4 regions of the Janthinobacterium sp. GW823-FHT01H08 genome follow, and region 1 is predicted to be linked to each of the others. Evidence: predicted binding sites of a transcription regulator. Region 1 holds the regulator's gene; each other region holds the start of a gene.
What was found. Region 1 encodes sigma-54, which starts transcription at its own class of promoters, with help from an activator protein. Its sites were predicted from a motif close to TGGCANGNAANCTGCTTT; they were not measured.
Positions count from the first base shown of each region.

Region 2: a site for sigma-54 is predicted at 739-756, ahead of AC3RCG_RS19650 (EDSAP-1 family PEP-CTERM protein). Genes of this name have one in related genera too.
Region 3: a site for sigma-54 is predicted at 986-1,003, ahead of AC3RCG_RS08435 (PEP-CTERM sorting domain-containing protein). Genes of this name have one in related genera too.
Region 4: a site for sigma-54 is predicted at 1,232-1,249, ahead of AC3RCG_RS15010 (circularly permuted type 2 ATP-grasp protein). Genes of this name have one in related genera too.

Region 1 covers NZ_CM179504.1:816,498-818,696, reverse strand. The annotation lists gene AC3RCG_RS03640 (enoyl-CoA hydratase/isomerase family protein) at 1-60, opposite strand, end outside; gene hpf (ribosome hibernation-promoting factor, HPF/YfiA family) at 192-551, opposite strand; gene AC3RCG_RS03630 (RNA polymerase factor sigma-54) at 621-2,099, opposite strand; gene lptB (LPS export ABC transporter ATP-binding protein) at 2,104-2,199, opposite strand, start outside.
Region 2 covers NZ_CM179504.1:4,385,712-4,387,910, forward strand. The annotation lists gene AC3RCG_RS19645 (glycosyltransferase) at 1-641, shown strand, start outside; gene AC3RCG_RS19650 (EDSAP-1 family PEP-CTERM protein) at 830-1,810, shown strand; gene AC3RCG_RS19655 (EDSAP-1 family PEP-CTERM protein) at 1,919-2,199, shown strand, end outside.
Region 3 covers NZ_CM179504.1:1,893,764-1,895,962, reverse strand. The annotation lists gene AC3RCG_RS08440 (ExeM/NucH family extracellular endonuclease) at 1-561, opposite strand, end outside; gene AC3RCG_RS08435 (PEP-CTERM sorting domain-containing protein) at 1,012-1,752, shown strand; gene AC3RCG_RS08430 (TIGR03790 family protein) at 1,807-2,199, opposite strand, start outside.
Region 4 covers NZ_CM179504.1:3,382,460-3,384,658, forward strand. The annotation lists gene AC3RCG_RS15010 (circularly permuted type 2 ATP-grasp protein) at 1-1,196, opposite strand, end outside; gene AC3RCG_RS15015 (sensor histidine kinase) at 1,372-2,199, opposite strand, start outside.

The DNA.
Region 1 (2,199 bases):
ACGGTCGAGCACGATGTGGCCCGTGCGGTGGCGGATGGAAATCTGGACGAGGTCGCTCATGGCAGGCAGGAAAGAAGTGAAAGTGCAAACATTCTAGCGCCTGCGCGGCGAACATTGCGTTTCGCTGGACGCAAAAAAGGGCGCAATGTGCGCCCTTAGTTGATCACAGCCGGTTGAAAGTCGCGGGCCGCTTAGGCGGGGGCGAATTCTTCTTCCGAACTGTCTGGCAGATGCTTGATCGCCTCTTTACCGTGCCCTTGCACTTTGGTTTTGTATTTCATCACTTGCCTATCGAGCTTGTCGATCAGGGTATCGATCGCGGCATACAGGTCGTGCGCCAGGCTTTCCACATAGACAGTTTTGCCACTCAGACGCAGGTTGACTTCGGCCTTTTGACGTTTTTCTTTCTCTTTGAGGTTATCCACGGTCAGAATCACGGCGATATCGATAACTTGATCGAAATGACGTTTCACGCGCTCCAGCTTCGTTTGTACGTATTCACGGATGGCTGGTGTCACTTCGAGATGATGTCCGCTGATGGTGAGATTCATACACACTCCTAAAGATGATCGGGTTCGTGCGGTCCATCGTATCCGGCCCGCAGAGGAACCGAAAAAAACTTACAAACACTTACGCAGGCTCACTGGCGGAATTTTTAACGCTTCCCGGTATTTGGCAACAGTACGTCGCGCAATCACCATGCCTTGTTCCCCCAGCATGTCCGCAATCTTACTGTCGGATAAAGGATTTTTAGGGTCTTCTGCTCCTGTCAGTTGCACGATCAATGCCCGTATCGCCGTCGATGACGCTTCGCCCCCCGCTTCGGTGGCGACGTGGCTACCAAAGAAATATTTCAACTCGAACATGCCGTGCGGGGTCAGCATGTACTTTTGAGTTGTTACCCGCGAGATAGTACTCTCGTGTAAACCCAGTGTATCAGCTATTTCACGGAGCACAAGGGGGCGCATGGCAACGGCCCCATGCGAGAAAAAGTTCTTTTGTCTTTCTACTATCGCCTGCGCCACGCGCAGAATCGTGTCGAAGCGCTGGCGCATATTCTTGATCAGCCACTTGGCTTCCTGCAACTGTGCACCCATGGCGCCCTCGCCCTTGCCCTGCTTGAGCAAGTTGGCGTACATGGCGTTGACGCGCAGGCGCGGCATGACGTCGTTGTTCAGGGTCACTTGCCAGCCATTGCGCGCGCGCTTGACGACGACGTCGGGCACCACGTAATCGGACACGTCCGCAGCGAACACGGCGCCCGGATGCGGGTTGCACTGGCGAATTACCGTCTGCGCTTCACGCAAGTCTTCATCGTCGCAATCGAGGGCTTTTTTCAGCTTGTTGAAATCGCGCTGGGCAAACCAGGCCAGGTGCTTTTCCACGATGACGAGGGCCATGCGCCGCGTCACCATGGCAATGTGCGGCAAGCGCTTGATTTGCAGCGCCAGGCATTCGGACGCATTGCGCGCGCCCACGCCGGGCGGATCGAAACTTTGCAGCAGCGACAAGGCCGTGCGCATCTCGTCGGCATCGATTTCCAGCTCTTCCGGCAGACGCGCCAGGATGTCGTCGAGCGACTCTTCCAGGTAGCCATTGTCGTCGAGCGCGTCGATGATCAGCTCGACCAGCGCGCGGTCGCGCAATTCGAGCACCGTCACGCGCATCTGCTCCATCAGGTGTTCGCGCAGGGTGCAGTGATGGGCCTCCAGTTGCGGGCGGGAATCTTCGTCGTCGGGCGCCTTGCCCCGGCTCGCTTCGCTCCAGTCGCTGTCGCCGCCATCCGCGGCGGCCGGGCCCTCGCCCGCCTCGCCGTCAAAGGTTTCCGCTTCGGCCGGCGCCGCGGGCGCCTCCTGGCCTGGCGGCTGGGGCGGCGCTTCGGCCGGCGCGGCCGTGGAGCTCAAGGCCCCGTCGGACAGCAGGCGCAGCGAACGGTCGAGCGGATCGTCGAGGCGCTCGAGCAAGGGATTGTCCGTCAACAGTTGCTCGAGTTCCTGGTGCAATTCCAGAGTAGACAATTGCAACAGGCGTATCGATTGCTGCAACTGCGGCGTCAGTGCCAAATGCTGCGAAGTGCGCAGCTGCAATGATTGTTTCATTGGCTTACATGCGGAAGTGTTCGCCCAGATAGACCCGGCGTACCGACTCGTTCGCGATGATGTCGTCGGGGCGCCCCGACGCCAGTACCGAGCCCTGGTT
Region 2 (2,199 bases), 2.6 Mb from region 1:
ACGCCGATATTCCCCAGCTATTTCCGCCGCATGGCATGCCACCCACGCACGACTACCTGGGCCCCATCATCTGGGCGCCGCCGCTCGACTTGCCGGACTGGTGGCAGCGACCGGAACTGAGCAGCGGACGGCCGATCGTCTATGTCACGCTGGGCAGCTCGGGCCAGGGGCAATTGCTGCCGCGCGTGCTGCGCGCGCTGGCGCCCCTGCCCGTCACCGTGCTGGCGGCCACGGCCGGCACCATCCGCGTCGATGCCGTGCCGCCGAATGCCTATGTCGCGCCCTTTCTGCCGGGCGACGCGGCCGCCCGCCGCGCCAGCCTGGTGATCTGCAACGGCGGCAGCCCCACCAGCCAGCAGGCGCTGACGGCAGGCGTACCCGTCATCGGCATCGCCGGCAACCTCGACCAATTCCTCAACATGCACGGCATCGCGGGCGCCGGCGCCGGCCTGCTGCTGCGCGCCGACCGTTTCCAGGAAACCGCCCTGCGCCATGCCGCCACCCGCATGCTAGACGATGGCCGCGCCAGGCTGGCGGCGCGTCAACTGGCCACGGCCATGCGCGACTATGTGCCAGGGCAACGCTTGCTGCCCCATCTGCACGCCCTGCTGGGCTCGTCGCCCCGTGGTAGCCAGCCTTGACGGGCGCCGTCGGTTTTTCTTACAACGCGTCCGGCAACACCTGCACTGTGTCAACAAAAGCACGCCAAGTCATTGATTTCAAAAGAACCTCATGCGTTGGCATGGAAGTCGCTTAAGTCTGGCCATGAGCACCTGCCGACAGGACTCAGGCAAGACTTCCAGACTCACTCAACCACGAGGTGAATGACATGAAACTTTCTAAACTGAAACTGCTCCCGGCGGCAGCGACACTGGCCATGCTGTGCGCGGCCGGTAGCGCACAAGCGGGCGCCTACGGCTATTCCTACAACAACATCTTCGGCCTGGTCATCGCCGTGCCGACGGGCCAGATCACGGTGGCCAACAGCACCACGATTTCGCGCAGCACGGCCACCCTGAACGGCGTGAGCGTCATCAACGGCGGCGCCGGTTCGCTCGACGCGCCGCGCGCCAACGTCGGGGCCGTCACCAAGGGCGAAAACGACTTCACCCAGCAAGGCCCCACTGGCACCTATTCGCGCGGCGATGCGCAGATCGTCAGCACGCAGTTCCCTTCGTTCCCGCCCGGCTCCACCTCCACCCAGGTGGTGAACGTGGCCGAAGCCCATCTGGGCGGCCCTGCCGGTACGGCCGATGCCTCCGGGCGCAATGGCTCGACCACAGGTTTTTCCGTCGATTTCGTCGTCGGTTCGCCCACGGCGACGCTGAGCTTTGACTTCCTGGCGTCGCCCTTCATGCAGGTCTTCCTGCAAAGCACGGTAGGCCAGTTGTCCACGGCCACGGCCAACCTGGTCGTCACCTTCACCATCACGGATGCGGCGGGCCTGACGGTGTTCAACTGGACGCCCGATGGCGTGATCGGCTCGGGCATCTTCGGTGGCACGGAAAACGCCGACGGCGCCAACCTGAACACCAGTCTGGCGACCAATTTCCTGACGCGCGGCAACCTGTTCACCTACGACCCTTCCGGCTGCGGCACGCCCACGGGCACGGGCGTCGGTACGGGCTGCGGCAGCAACTTCAGCTCCGTCAGCAATGCTTTAACGGCCGGCAACTACACCTTGACCTTGAATGCGGTGGAAAGCGTGGACCTGGTGAAACAGGCGGTGCCGGAACCTGGCACTCTGGCACTGCTGGGTCTGGGCCTGGCTGGCCTGGGCTATGCCCGCCGCCGCAAGGTTGCCGCCTGAACCAGGCAACAGGGGGATTTACAGGCGAGGGAGTCTCCTCGCCTTTTTTTATGTGGCAAGCCTGTCGGTTTTCCTTACAACGCGGCCGACCGGCAGATGAGGATTTTCATGACTACATTTTCTTGTACCCGCTTGCCAACGGCCCTGCTGGCCTTGCTGTTGCTGGCCAGCAGCGGCACTGCCGGCGCCGCCGCCTATGGCTATTCGTACACTAGCGTCTTTGGCCTCGTCATCAGCAACCCCACCGGCTCCACCACCTTGGTCAGCAATATCGACCTGTCGCGCACCACCGCCACGCTCAATGGCAGCAGCGTCATCCACGGCGGCAGCAACGAGATCGATGCGCAGCAAGCGACACGCGGCGCCGTCACCAAGGGGGAAAATGATTT
Region 3 (2,199 bases), 1.1 Mb from region 1:
ATCGTCCGTGTCGCCGCAGCCGCCATTCGCGCGCGCAATCGACAGGGTATTCGATGGCGCGGGCGCGACGGCGCCCTCAAAACCGTTGGCCGTGCCGAAACCGACGAGGTCGACGACGGCGGCGCCCGTGGGGCTGGTGCCCGTCTGGGCCGTCTTGTTATTACTCAGCAACACCTTGCCGGCCGTTCCAGACATGGCCAGGCTGCCCGAGGCGTCCGGCGCGGGCAAGTCCTGCGTGCCGCCCGTGCCCTTGGCTTGCTGGACCAGCAAATACTGGCCCGGTTGCAAATCGATAGCCGGCAAGGCCGTCACGGCCCAGCTCGAACCGGCGGCGGACGCGTATTGCACGCTCCAGTTACTCAGGTTCACGGGGCTGGCGCCGCGGTTGAACAGTTCGATGAAATCGTTGCGATACAGCGCGCCATTGTTGCCGCCACCGCCATACACCTGGCTGATGACGATATCGGAAGCCGCCAGGGCCGGCACGGACAGGCTGGCCAGCAGGGTAGCCAGGACGGTCAGGCGCAGCGGCGTGCGCAAGGGGGAAAACGAGGTGTGCATGAGGATCCCGGTCGGTAAATAAGTGACGCCGGTCCCGCATGATGGGCCGGCGCGCCACAATTAACAAAAGTATTTCAGACTTGTTATTTGCATATTAAAGGCCGGGGATGACGACTTGATGACATTTGATTAAGCCGAATGGAGTAAAGCCTCGTCCGTCAGCTATTTCCGATGCCTGCTGAAACGTATTTTATGAACAACATATGGCACCGTGTGGCAAGTCAAAAAGACGCCGCCAGGAAAAATGTGATATATTTCAGGCAAATAAATTTTGTTCCTGACAACAACAACCAGCTTCGCAACAATGAGAGCAGGCCCCAGCCTCGCTTGCCTCTTGGGATGCACATCCGGCCATGCACACAAAGGTCGCATTACCGGTAGCAATATTAATCGCATCACGAACGGACAGCGCACGGCGCGACGCTCGCATGCATTCTGAAGAGATAGACCATGTTAAAACCACGCAAGCAATACTCCGTTTTCTGCGCCGCCATGGCGGCAGCCCTGTTCATGACGGCCGGATTGGCGCAGGCACAGACAGTTGCGGCACAGGCCAATGCGGACAGCAAGCGCTGCGAAGCGGGCAATGCGGATGGCGGCGGCAAGGGCGCCGAATTCAACCCCGACAGTTCAAGCAGCGCCTGCAGCCTGGCGAATGGTTTCGTCAACTTTGGCGCGCGCAGCAATGACGGCGTTGGCTCGACGCCCGAATTTGGTACCGGCGAGTCAGACCAGGTATTGCGCACGCCTGCATTTTCCGGCAATGGCCATCGTCTGGCCAACGCTCTGGGACAGCCTGCCGATGCAGGATACGGCGCCAATGCCAGCCTGCTGGCCAGCACCGGCCAGCACCATTTCGGCAGCCGCGATTTCGTGTATGCGCAGGAAGAACCAGCCATCGAGGGCCGTGGCTATCAAGCTGGCCGCAGCCTGCGTGCCGGCGACGTGTATGAACCGCTGCTGGTCTCGTCTGGCGGCGGCATCGCGCCGCCGGCCGGTGGCGGCGGTGTCGGCGGCGGAGGCGCCAGCGGCGGTTTCGACCGCAGCGGCGGCGGCGCGATCGGCACGGGCGGCAGTGGTGTCGTAGTGCCGCCGATTCCTCCCGTACCGGAACCGGAAACCTATGTGATGTTGCTGGCAGGCCTGGGACTGCTGAGCTGGATCGGCCGCCGCCGCAACGGCAAGGCATAAAAAAAATGGCTCATACGAGCCATTTTTTTTGCCTTCAATCACGCCAGCATGCCGTCAGCGGCGGAAGCTGGCGTAGGGCGCCGCCAGAGGATCGCCGATGAACAGCCCCTGCGCCGGCCAGGCGACGCTGCCCCAGTACGCTTCAAGCGCCGTCATGCCGCTCAGGTAGCGGCGCAGCAGCACCGTGGGGTTAGGAAATTTCTGCCAATAATTACAGGGCTCGCTGACGGTGCCGTAACTGGCGGTCGCGCCCGCTTCCAGCCAACGCTGGCTGCTCATCTGCGCCGTGCCCTGCAAATCGCCGCCAAACGACGTCAGGTGGTCGGCCAGAGCGCCCGGCAGAAAACGCAAGGTATCGAGCTTGTCCACCTTCGCCATGCCCGTCTGGTACACCATGATGTCCTGTGCGCCTTCCAGCACATCGGCCTTCATGTTCTTGATCGTCAG
Region 4 (2,199 bases), 2.6 Mb from region 1:
TTGGCCAGCAGGCGCTGGCGGAAATCCTCGATCTGCGCCAGGCTCGACGCCGGCCCCACCAGCATGCCGTAGCCGCCCGCGCCATGCACTTCCTTGACGACGAGTTTCGCCAGATTCGCCAGCACGTAGGACAGGTCGGCCGCCTTGCGGCACTGGTAGGTGGGCACGTTGTTGAGTATCGGTTCCTGCGACAGGTAAAACTTGATCATGTCCGGCACGAAGGGGTAGATCGACTTGTCGTCGGCCACGCCCGTGCCGATGGCGTTGGCCAAGGTGACTCTTCCCGCGCGGTACACGGACAGCAGGCCCGGCACGCCCAGCGAGGAATCGGAGCGGAAGGCCAGCGGGTCGAGGAAATCGTCGTCGACCCTGCGGTAGATGACGTCGACGCGCTTGGGCCCGCGCGTGGTGCGCATGTAGACGGAATTGTCGTTGACAAACAAATCCTTGCCTTCGACCAGTTCCACGCCCATCTGCTGGGCCAGGAAAGCGTGCTCGAAGTAGGCGGAGTTGTACATGCCGGGCGTCATGACGACGACCGTCGGGTCATCGACGCCCATGGGCGCGACGGAGCGCAGGTTGTCGAGCAGCATGTCCGGGTAATGGTCGACGGGCGCGATGCGGTTGCGCGCGAACAGTTCCGGGAACAGCCGCATCATCATCTTGCGGTCTTCCAGCATGTAGGATACGCCGGACGGCACCCGCAGATTGTCTTCCAGTACATAGAATTCGCCCTGGCCCGCGCGCACGATGTCGACGCCGGCGATGTGCGCATAGATGTCGGAAGCGACGGCAATGCCCTGCATTTCCGGGCGGTACTGGGCATTCTTGTAGATTTGCTCGGCGGGAATGATGCCCGCCTTGATGATGTTTTGCTCATGATAGATATCATGGATGAACATGTTCAAGGCTTGCACGCGCTGCACCAGGCCCGTCTGCATCTGCGCCCATTCGGCGGCGGGGATGATGCGGGGGATGGTATCGAACGGAATCAGGCGTTCCGTGCCGGCATCGTCGCCGTAGACGGCAAACGTGATGCCGACGCGGCGGAACGTCAGGTCGGCTTCGGCCCGCTTGCGGGCGATGGTCTCGGGCGATTGCTGTTCCAGCCAGTTGCTGAATTCACGATAGTGTTCACGTACCTTGCTGTCCGTACCCACGTCATCTGCAGTCATTTCATTGAAAAAATTTGCCATGTTGTGATTTCCCTTGAGCCGTGTCTGACTATAGCTCAGCAGGAAGCGTGCCAATGGCGCACACCCGAAAGTATGTAAAAAATGACCACTTTTGTGGCGTAAAACCGTCATCCGCACCGCTTTGGTGCGCTACGGCAGCGATTTTGCCGGCAGATGGGGCGCAGGGCAGGTGAGGTCAGGCGCCTGGCGTGACGAAGGGCCGGCAATCGATCGGCAGGTCGATGGTAAACGTGGTGCCCGTTTCCGGCGCACTGTCGACCAGCGCGCTGCCGCCGTGGCTTTCCGCCACGTTTTGCACGAAGGGCAGGCCGATGCCCCAGCCGGGCGCGTTGCCTTCGTGCTCGCGGCGCAGGTATTCGAAGATGCGCTGCGTCTGGTCTTGCGCGATATTGCTGCCCGTGTTGTGCACGCTCAAGATCATGCGTTCGCGCAAACTGTCGATATGAATATGGATGGGACCGCCGTCGCCATACTTGACGGCATTGACGACGAGGTTTTCCAGAGCACGGCGCAGCGAATTTTCGCACCACCAGCCCGTCACGGAGGTGCCGCTGACCACGCATTTGCCCGGATGGCCGATATTGACGCTGTCGGCAACCTGCCGTGCCAGCGGCAGTACGTCGAGGCGCCGCAGGACGAGGGGCAGCTTTTGTCCCCGGTGGTAGCTGAGCGTATCGAGCAATTCCTGGATCATGTCGTCGAGGCGCTTGCCGTGCTCGATAATTTTCAGCGCCAGCGCCGCCACGTCAGGCTGTTGCGCGCGCCGCTGCAGCAGCTGTGCACTGTTGAGCATGACGGACAGGGGATTGCGCATGTCGTGCGACAGCCCGGCGGCGATGCGGCGCTGAAAACTTTCGTGCATGGCGGTAAATTCCAGGATGGCTTCGCGGATGCCCGTATCGATCGATGCATTGATCACCTTCCAGTCCTTTCGCCGCAGCGGCACGCCCGCCTCCAGCGCGGCGGCGGCGAAGCAGTCGCGGAAAATCTGGTATTCCTGAAT